Regions from separate parts of the Micromonospora sp. CNZ295 genome, predicted to be linked through region 1. Evidence: riboswitches for the same ligand, from Rfam matches in the RefSeq annotation. Region 1 holds a riboswitch; the other holds the start of a gene.
The links. Region 1 has a riboswitch for cobalamin ahead of EV376_RS14125 (ribonucleoside-diphosphate reductase subunit alpha). Riboswitches for the same ligand answer to the same signal wherever they lie in the genome.
Positions count from the first base shown of each region.

Region 2: linked by a shared signal. The riboswitch ahead of EV376_RS06755 (ABC transporter substrate-binding protein) and the one ahead of EV376_RS14125 (ribonucleoside-diphosphate reductase subunit alpha) in region 1 are both predicted to bind cobalamin.

Region 1 is NZ_SHKZ01000001.1:2,972,848-2,977,891, reverse strand. Features, by position in the region: gene EV376_RS14140 (hypothetical protein) at 1-428, opposite strand, end outside; gene EV376_RS14135 (hypothetical protein) at 573-1,733, opposite strand; gene EV376_RS14130 (alpha/beta hydrolase) at 1,866-2,510, opposite strand; cobalamin riboswitch at 2,644-2,856, shown strand; gene EV376_RS14125 (ribonucleoside-diphosphate reductase subunit alpha) at 2,984-5,044, shown strand, end outside.
Region 2 is NZ_SHKZ01000001.1:1,413,346-1,418,389, reverse strand. Features, by position in the region: gene EV376_RS06765 (ABC transporter ATP-binding protein) at 1-339, opposite strand, end outside; gene EV376_RS06760 (iron ABC transporter permease) at 360-1,454, opposite strand; gene EV376_RS06755 (ABC transporter substrate-binding protein) at 1,486-2,424, opposite strand; cobalamin riboswitch at 2,507-2,638, opposite strand; gene EV376_RS06750 (M14 family metallopeptidase) at 2,705-4,591, opposite strand; gene EV376_RS06745 (C39 family peptidase) at 4,807-5,044, shown strand, end outside.

The sequences.
Region 1 (5,044 bases):
GTGCCGTTCTCGATCGCCTCGGCGACCGCGGTGGTGGCCGGTCGGCGGCTGCCGAACAGCTCGTCCAGTTCCTCGGCCGGCACCGGTGCCACCATGTGCGGCGCCGAGGTGGCCGAGACCCCGGTCATGTCGATGATTGAGTGGGTGCCGGAGAACGGCTGCGACTCCAGCAGCGAATCGGGGCCGGTCACCTCGATCTGCGCAGCGTGCCAGGCGTCCCGGGACATGGTGTCGTCGGGTTCCCAGTCGTCGTCGCCGAACACGTCGGCCATGCTCTTCCGGGTCTCGGCGAGGTCCCACGCGACGTAGTCCTCCTCACTCATCGAACGCGCCTGGCTGTCCGGCTCGCTGCGATAGAACGCGCCCCGGGCGTACGCCTCGCGGCGGGCCTGCTGCAACGCGCCATCGAGATCCCGCTGATACGGCACCTGCCAGCTCCACGCCGATGCGCCCACCCTGCCCCCGTCCCCTTGTCACCGGGCCGGAAGCGTACTGCATCCGGCCGATCTGTCCGGCCGCCGACCGGGGGGCACCAGCTGGCAGGAAGGCGTGGGTGAGCAGATCCGGTCGGATCAGGCGCGGTGGTCCAGGTGATCGGCCTCCGCACGGGCCAGTTGCGCGTCGGATCGCAGCCCGACGACGCCGGCGTAGTCCGCGAACCGCCGCAGGTGCAGGATCAGTGCCGGCCGGGCTCCGTCGGGGTCTTCCGCGGCCCACCGGCGGGCCTCCGCCAACGCGGTGCGCTGTGCCCGCAGCGCAGCGCTGCGCTGGCCGCCGGCCTGCCAGCGCGCCTGGGCCAGCGCGCCCCAGGCCTCGGACAACGCACGGGCGTCGCCGGACTCGCGGTACCGCTCGATGTCGGCCTCGGCCCGCTCGGCGCGGGCGAGAGCGGCGGCGCGGTCGGCGCTCGGCGGCGCAGCCGCTCGGGGCTCATCCGGTACCTCGCGCGGGCGTCCGGTCACTACCGCGAGGACCACCGCCAGAAGCCACCGTCGGCGTCGCTGGCGGCGTAGCTTCCGATGCTGGCGCGCGATCGCCGCCGGGAAGGGCGGGAGACGGCGCGAGACGACGTCGTGGCGTTGCAGCAGTTCGAGTAGGTGGATGTATCGCAGGCGACCCGGGACGCTTCCCCAGGCGTTGACGGCGAACAACCACAGGTCGCGATGCGCGTGCTCCTTGAGCTCCTCGTGGCGTCCGCTGGCGGCGAGCGCCTCGAACAGCAGGCCGCTCGCCCGGAGCCGCGGGGTCCCCTCGGCCGCCGCGTACGCCTCGCGTAGCGGAGCGACGGCCTCCTCGGCCCGACCACGCCGCAGCAGAAGCTCGGCGTACACCAGCAGCGGTGCCGCCGGACGCGGCGCCGGCAGTGCCCTGACCTCGGCGACCAGCCGCTCGGCCAGCGCCGATGCCTGGTCGGCGCGGCCGGCCTGATCGAGCAGCGACGCGGTGACCGCGACGTCGGCCATGCCCGCGGCGCCGGAGGCCCGACCGCAGTGGGACAGGCATTCGTCGACATCGCGTGTCGCCTCGGCCGTGCGCCCCCGGACGTGCAGACACACGGCCCGGACGGCGAGGGCCCGGGCCATCGCCGCGGGGTGCCGCTCGGCGTCGGGTCGCCGCACCGCGACCGCCTCGTTGGCCGCATCGATCGCCCACGGGTGCCGGCCGGCTCGGGACCACTGCAGCGCCCACGCTTCGTGGCGCCGTGCCACCCGTTGCCGGCGCGCCTGCCGCATCCGCCCACCCCCGGTCGCAACCGTAGGGTGTCCACGCCAGCCACGTTGGCCCAGCCAGGTCGAAGGTCAAGCATGCGAGACACCGCGGGTGCCGCGACGCGCCGGCTGCGGCGCGACGGGCTGCGAGCGCCGTCAGTGCAGCAGGTACGCGGTCAGCCGGTCGGCGAGCTGCCTCGGCTGGCTGAGCGCCACGGAATGGCCACCGTCGATCTCGTCGGGGGCGACGCCGAGCCGGTCGGCGGCCACCCGACGCTGGAAGTCCGGCAGGAAGAACTGGTCCTCGCGAGCGATGAGCACCTTCGTCGGCACGTCCGGCCAGGCGTCCAGGGGCCACGGCTCGTTCCCCTCGGCGCTGACCTGCTCCCGGCCGTGCGCCGCAGCCTCCGCGACGATCCCGGTCGGCACGCCGTTGTAGAACTGCTGCTCCTCGCTGAGCCCCTCCGCGCCGCGGTAGCCGGTGTTGTCCCACCAGTCCCCCGGCTTCTCCCCCGGCCGCGGGATCATCGGCGTGAGCAGGACGAGCAGCCGCACCGGCAGCTGGTCGGCGATCAGTGGCGCGGTGAACGCGCCGTACGAGTGCCCGACGACCACCAGGTCGCCCCGGTCGCCGATCGCGTCGACGACCGTCTCGCAGAACTCGGCGAACCCCGCCGACCGGTCCTCGATCGGCAGCTCCGGCACCACCACGTCGTGGCCGCGGCCGACCAGCTCGGGGACCAGCGGATGCCAGTCCCAGGCGCTGCCCCCGCCGCCGTGGATCAGAACGAAAGTCGCCATGCCCCGGAGCCTCACACACCGGTACGACAGCCGGCCGCACCGGTGTCGCCGCGGCACCCGCACGGCGGCGCCCGATCGCCCCGGACACGCTGACGCGACATCTGGTGTTGTCACCTCGGCGGGAGCGGCATATATGGTGTCTCACGCAGCTGGTTCGGCCGCTCTGACGGCGGTCGAGGCAAGAGGGAACCCGGTGTGAGTCCGGGACTGCCCCGCAGCGGTGAGTGGGAACGACCGCCGTCATGAAGCACTGGGCCGCACGGCCTGGGAAGCGACGGCCAGTAGGCGACCGGCCTGTCCGGTGCTGCCCGCGAGTCCGAAGACCTGCCAGCGCGCCGCGTACCGACCGGTGCGCGGCGGTCGGCGGCCGCGCGGGACGGCCGACGCCAGAGCCGGACGAGCGGCCAGCCGCCGCACGCCCAGTGGCGTCCACCCGCGCACCGACGACCTTCGTCGAAGGGTACGGAGGAGCCATGACGGTCGTGCGGGAGAGACCCGGGTCCGGGCCGGAGCAGCGCCGGCAGACGATGCGGGTCCGAAAGCGCAGCGGCGAGACCGAGCCGGTGGACGTCAACAAGATCGTCAAGGCGGTGGAGCGCTGGGCCGTCGACCTGGCCGAGGTGGACCCGCTACGGGTCGCCACGAAGACGATCAGCGGCCTGTACGACGGGGCCACCACCGCCGAGCTGGACAGGCTGTCGATCCAGACGGCGGCGGAGCTGATCGGTGCGGAGCCGCAGTATTCGAGGCTGGCGGCACGGTTGTTGGCCGCGTTCGTGGACAAGGAGGTACGCGGCCAGGGCGTGGCGAGCTTCAGCCAGTCCGTCCGGTACGCCCACGGCCTGGGACTGATCGGCGACGACACCGCCGCGTTCGTGGCCCGCAACGCCCGCAAGCTCGACGACGCCGTCGACCCGGCCGGCGATCTCCGGTTCGAGTACTTCGGGCTGCGTACCGTCGCCGACCGGTACCTGCTGCGCCATCCCGAGTCCCGGCTGGTGGTGGAGACACCGCAGTACTGGCTGCTGCGGGTCGCCTGCGGGTTGTCCGAGGCGGCGGTCGAGGCGGTCGAGTTCTACCGCCTGATGTCCTCGCTGGCGTACCTGCCCAGCTCGCCGACGTTGTTCAACTCGGGCACCCGGCACCGGCAGATGTCGTCGTGCTTCCTGGTCGACTCGCCCCGTGACGAGCTGGACTCGATCTACGAGCGGTACCACCAGGTCGCGAAGTTGTCGAAGTTCTCCGGCGGCATCGGCATCGCCTGGTCCCGGGTCCGTGGCCGGGGCGCGCTGATCCGCGGCACGAACGGCCGCTCGAACGGCATCGTGCCGTTCCTGAAGACCCTCGACGCGGGCGTGGCGGCGGTCAACCAGGGCGGCCGGCGCAAGGGGGCGGCGTGTGTCTACCTGGAGCCGTGGCACCCGGACATCGAGGAGTTCCTCGAACTGCGGGACAACACCGGCGAGGAGTCCCGGCGTACGCACAACCTCAACCTGGCCAACTGGATCCCCGACGAGTTCATGCGCCGGGTCGAGGCCGACGGCGACTGGTCGCTGATCGACCCGTCCGACGCGCCACACCTGCCCGACCTCTACGGCGAGGAGTTCGACGCCGCCTACCGCGTCGCGGAGAAGAAGGCGGTGCGGACGGTCCGGGCCCGGGACCTGTACGGGCGGATGATGCGCACCCTGGCGCAGACCGGCAACGGGTGGATGACGTTCAAGGACCGGTCGAACCAGCTGTCCAACCAGACCGCCGCACCGGGCAACACGATCCACCTGTCCAACCTGTGCACCGAGATCCTCGAGGTGAACAGCGACACCGAGACGTCGGTGTGCAACCTCGGCTCGGTCAACCTCGGTGCCCATGTCACTCCGGACGGAGTCGACTGGGCGAAGCTGCGAGCGACCGTACGCACCGCGGTCGTGTTCCTCGACCGGGTGATCGACACCAACTACTACCCGGCGGCGCAGGCCGCGGCGTCGAACCCGCGCTGGCGCCCCGTCGGGCTCGGTCTGATGGGCCTGCAGGACGCGTTCTTCATCCTGCGCCTGCCGTTCGACTCGGCCGAGGCGAGACAGCTCTCCACCCGCGTACAGGAAGAGATCTTCCTGACCGCGCTGGAGACCTCGGCCGGCCTGGCCGAGCGGTTCGGCCCCCATCCGGCGTACGCCGAGACCCGCGCCGCCCGCGGTGAGCTGCACCCCGACCTGTGGGGCGTGGAACCCACCCAGCGCGAGCGGTGGCACGCGCTGCGCGCCGCGATCGCCGCCCACGGCCTACGCAACTCCCTGCTGGTCGCGATCGCCCCGACCGCCACCATCGCCTCGATCGCCGGCTGCTACGAGTGCATCGAGCCGCAGGTCTCCAACCTGTTCAAACGCGAGACCATGTCCGGCGAGTTCCTCCAGGTCAACACCTACCTGGTCGGCGACCTCAAGGCGCGCGGACTGTGGACGCCGCAGATCCGGGACCAGATCAAGCGCGCCGACGGCTCGGTGCAGGGCATCACGGACCTGCCCGCCGACGTACGG
Region 2 (5,044 bases), 1.6 Mb from region 1:
CAGGTCGGCGGCGGACTCCCGGCCCAGCGGCGGGATGTACGGGGTACGGCCGAGCAGGACGTAGTCCAGCACCGACATGCCGGCCGGGACCACCGGGGACTGGGCCACCGTCGCCACCACCCGGGCCCGGTCCCGGCGGCGCAGCGCCTGGATCGGCGTACCGAAGAGGGCGACCGCGCCGGCGGCGGGGAGCAGGCCGCCGACGGCCCGCAGCAGGGTGGATTTGCCGGCGCCGTTCGGACCGATCACCGTGACCCACTCGCCGGGCGCGACGGTCAGGTCCACACCGGCGAGGATCGGTACGCCGTCCAGCCGGACGTGCAGGTCCCGCACCGCCACGGCGGGGGCGGAGTCGCCGCTCACCCGACCACCCCCCGCCGGGTGGTCCGCAGGACCAGGACGAAGAACGGGCCGCCGAGCAGGGCGGTGACCACGCCGATCGGGATCTCCTCCGGTGCGGCGGCGGTCCGCGCGATGACATCGGTCAGGGTCAGGAACGCCCCGCCGAAGAGCATGGACAGCGGCAGGATCACCCGGTAGCTGGACCCGGCGAGCAGCCGCACGGTGTGCGGCACGATGATCCCCACGAACCCGATCAGCCCGGACGCGGAGACGGCGGCCGCGGTGCCGAGCGAGGCGGCGGCGATCAGCAGGTAGCGCGACCGTTGCGGGTGCAGGCCCAGGCTGGTCGCCTCGTCGTCACCGACCGACAGCACGTCCAGCTCGCGCCGGTGCAGCAGCACCACCACGGCGGTGAGCAGGAAGTACGGCAGGACGAGCCGGACGTCGTGCCAGCCGGCGGTGGCGAGCCGGCCGAGCAGCCATGAGTAGACCTGCTGGATGCTGTCCGAGTTGCGCTGCAGGAGGTAGGTCTGCCCGGCGGAGAGGAACGCGGCGACCGCCACCCCGGCCAGGATCAGGGTCGCCGGGGAGCGGCCCCGACCACCGGACGACCCGAGCAGGTACGTCATGAGGACCGCCCCGATCGCGCCGACGAACGCGGCCAGCGGGACGGTGACCGGAAGCCCGGTGATCGCGCCACCGGCCCCCACTCCGGCGGTGATCGCCACGGTGACCGCCAGCCCGGCCCCGGCGGCGACGCCGAGCAGGTACGGATCGGCCAGCGGGTTGCGGAACACGCCCTGGTAGGCGCCGCCGGCCAGGGCGAGCAGCCCGCCGACCAGCAGCCCGAGCACGGCCCGGGGCAGCCGCAGCTCGGTGACGATGGCGATCTCCCGCTCGGTCAGCCCGCTGTCGAGGCGCACCCCCGGAAGGAGGTTGAGCAGCTCGACCGCGACGCTGCCGGGCGGCAGGCTGACCGGACCGAGCGACACGCCCGCGACCAGGGCGACCAGCACCGCGGCCACGCCGATGACCAGCCAGCGCGGGCGGAGGCCCGCCGGCCGGGACGTCTGCGGCGCCGCGGCCGGCGGGCTGGACGGGCCCCTCCTCAACGCCTGCTGCACGGGAAGGTTCCGGCGACCGTCACGCGGGCACCTTGGCGGTCGCCTCGATGATCGTGCGCAGCAGGTCCACGACCCGCGGCCCCCAGCGGGAGGCGATGTCGTCGTCGAGCTCGACGATCTGGTTGTTCTTCACCGCGGTGATCCCCGCCCAGCCGGCCCGGGCCTTGACCGTCTCCGCGCTCTGCTGGCAGCACTTGGTGTCGGAGAGGAAGACGAAGTCCGGGTTCGCCTGGACGATGATCTCCTGGGAGAGTTGCGGGTAGCCCGCGCTCTTGCCGTCCGCGTCGGCCGGGTCGGCGATGTTCGCCAGGCCGGCGAGCGCATAGATCGAGCCGATGAAGGTCTTGCTGGTGGCCGTGTACAGCTCCGGGCCGAGTTCGTGGAAGTAGGTGAGCTTCGCCGGGCGCTGCGGCAGGTCGGCGACCAGCTTCGCGATGTCGTCCTTCATCCGCTGGGCCACGTCGGCGGCCTCGGTGGGGTGCCCGGTCAGCGCGCCCAGGTCGGTGAGCTGGCGGTAGGTGTCGTCCAGGGTGGCGGCGGCCGGCGTGCGGAAGACCGGGATCTTCAGCTTGGTGAGCTGCTCCACGACCTTGTTGCGGTCGTCGGAGAGCACGACCAGGTCGGGGCTCTTGGCGGCGATGGCCTCGGCGTTCGGCTGGAAGCCGGAGAGGTCGCTCTTCGGCGCCTCGGCCGGGTGGTTGGACTGGTCGTCGACGGCGACCACCTGCTTGCCGGCACCGATCGCGAAGAGCATCTCGGTCGCGGTCGGCGCCAGCGAGATGATCTTCTCCGGCTGCTTGTCGAGGGTCAGCGAGCCGACGGTCACCGGGAAGGCGGCGGCGCCCGACGGGCTGCCGCCGGCCGCGGGGGTGTCGGAGGTCTTCTCGGCGCAGGCGCCGAGGGCGAGCGCGGCCACCGCGAGGGCCGCGGCGAAGAGCCGGGGGGTACGTCTGGACATCGGTCCTCCTGTCGGTCGAGGATCTGGTGCTTCGCCGACAGGGAGCCGGGGCGCCCGTCCGCGAGGCGCCCTTCCTCGAGAGCGCGTTTCGCGACCAACCGCAGGCGACCTGGCTCGTCCCCGGGTCTCGGGGCATCACAGTTGCGGGACAGCGCCGGTTTCACACCGGCTTCGCTGCGGGCTGGTCGGTAAGACGGTAGCGCACCCTCCGGACCGTCCCCACTGAGGTGTGGGTGGAGGTGGGGCCCCGCCGGGGGGCGGGGCGGGGCCCCACCTGTTCTCAGGAGGCGGTGATGGTGACGTTGTCCACCGCGGCCTCGACGAGGCTGGCTCCGGAGGCGTCCGCCGCCTCCACCTGGATCCGGACGGACTGGCCGGCGTACGGGGTCAGGTTCAGGCTCGCCACCGCCCAGGAACCGTTGCGGTTGGTCGCCGCGCCGGCCTGGTTGAGCAGGGTGGTGGTGCCGCCGTTGTGCACGACGCTGACCCGGAAGTAGTCGGCCGAGGACGCGTTCGAGCCGTGTGCCAGGTACCACGCCAGGGACAGCGTCAGCGTGCCGCTCGACGGCAGGGTCACCGCCGGGGAGCGGGCGCTGGTCACGCCGCCGTCGATGTCGTAGTCACCCGCGCCGGTCCCGGCGAGCCGGCCGGTGACCAGGTCGTTGCTGCCCGCGTACGGGGTGAGTTGCTTGGCGCCGCTGGAGGTGGTCGCCTGCGCGGCGCCCCGCTCCCACTGGCCGGTGGTCGCGGTGTCGGTGCCGTTCGGGTTGATCGTCCAGCCGGTCGCGGTCTCGAAGGTGTCCGACCAGACCGTGGTGCCGCCGCCACCGCCGCCGCAGTACTGGCTCTGCTTGCCGATCGCCCGGTACGGGCAGTCGGCGTACTCGGCGAGGATCAGCACCGCGTCGCGGTTACGCGAGGTCTCGCGCGGGATGACCTCGTCGGGCGGGTAGAAGCCGCCGCCGCCGGCCGAGCCGGGGTACATCTCGAAGGTGTACGCCCAGATCCCGTGCTGCCCCCACATCCAGTCGATGCTGTCGCCGTCGGTGATGTAGAGGTCACTCGACTGCTGCGGGGTGTAGCCGTTGGTGGCGGCCATCTGCTGGCCGATGGTGGCGAAGGTGTTGTACTGGTCGGCGCTCATCCCCGGGGCGGTGTTGTTGTACGTGTAGCCGAACGGCCACAGCACCAGCTGGGAGTAGGTGTGGAAGTCGATGTTGGCCTTGATCTGCTGCACGCCGCCGACCACCCGGCTGTTGACGAAGTCGCGCAGCGCCCGGGTCTCCGGCGCGGAGAAGGCCGACGGACCCCGGTAGGTCTCCGACGAGGTGGAGCCGGAGGAGCCGCCGCAGCAGCCCCACTGGTACGACCAGTTGCGGTTCAGGTCGGTGCCGACGTATGACGAGCCGCTGTTCGGCTGCCGGTTCTTCCGCCAGGAGCGGTACGAGCCGGTGGCGATGTCGTACTCGCTGCCGTCCGGGTTGACCGTCGGCACGATCCAGAGTTCCCGGCTGTTGACGATGTTGGTGATCCGGGAGTCGCTGCCGTAGCTGTCGGTGAAGAGGTTGAGCAGGTAGACCGCCATCTCGACGGTCAGGTGCTCCCGGGCGTGCTGCTGGGCGTTGATGAGGATCTCCGGCTCGTTCTCGTCGGTCGCGACGTTGTCGGAGATCTTCACCGCCATCAGGTCCCGGCCCTCGTACGAGGTGCCGATGCTGATCTTGCGGGCGATGGTGGGGTGGTCGGCGACCACCTTGTTCACCGCGGCGGTCAGCTCGGCGTAGTTGTGGTAGGCGGAGTCGGCGGGCGGGAAGTCGAGGGTGCCCAGCTCACCGTCGGCGTGCTCGTGGCCCCGGTCGGTGGGCGGTGCGGCGACCGCCTCGAGCCGGAAGCCCAGGCGGGTGATGGCGGCGGCCTCGGCGCTGGTGGCGGAGACGTGCAGGACCCCGTGTTCGGAGTAGTCGATCGCCGCGCCGGTGCGGGCGACCGCGGTGCGGTCGGCCACCGTACGCGGGCCGAGCACCCGGTACTGGGTGGCGGCCGGCTCGCCGGAGCGGTCCGGGCTCGGCTTCGCGGAGACCGGCGGCGCGGCGAGGGTGAGCGTGCCGAGCCCCACGGCGAACACGAGCGCGAGGCGGCGGCGGAGGGTGGGGGTGCGGAAGGCCATGGACAACCTCCTGGGCGGCGCGGGAGATCTTTCCCGCGGGTGGGCACACTCCACCACCCGTCACATGGTCATATCAACATCCATCCATCTCTACTTTCCATGCCAGCCTGATCCTCGCATCGGCAAGTATTTTCGGTCCGTCGACCTATAGCGAAACTTCCCTCCAGGCGAGAGACTGACCGGCGACGATGCCCCACCTCTCCCGTGGAGTACCGATGCACAGACGACGTCTGGGCGCGGCCGCCCTCGCCGGCCTCACCGCGCTCGCCCTCCTCGGCACGACGACACCCGCCGGCGCGGCGCCGCTCGCGGCCCCGGCCGGCCGGCCGGTCGTCCACGACGAACAGATCACCTTCCACGAGTGGTCCCGCTACCCCGACTGGCGTCGCGGCACCCACGCCGGCACGCGGGCGGTGCCCGGCGCCCGCCCGGGCCTGACCCTCGACCGCCCGG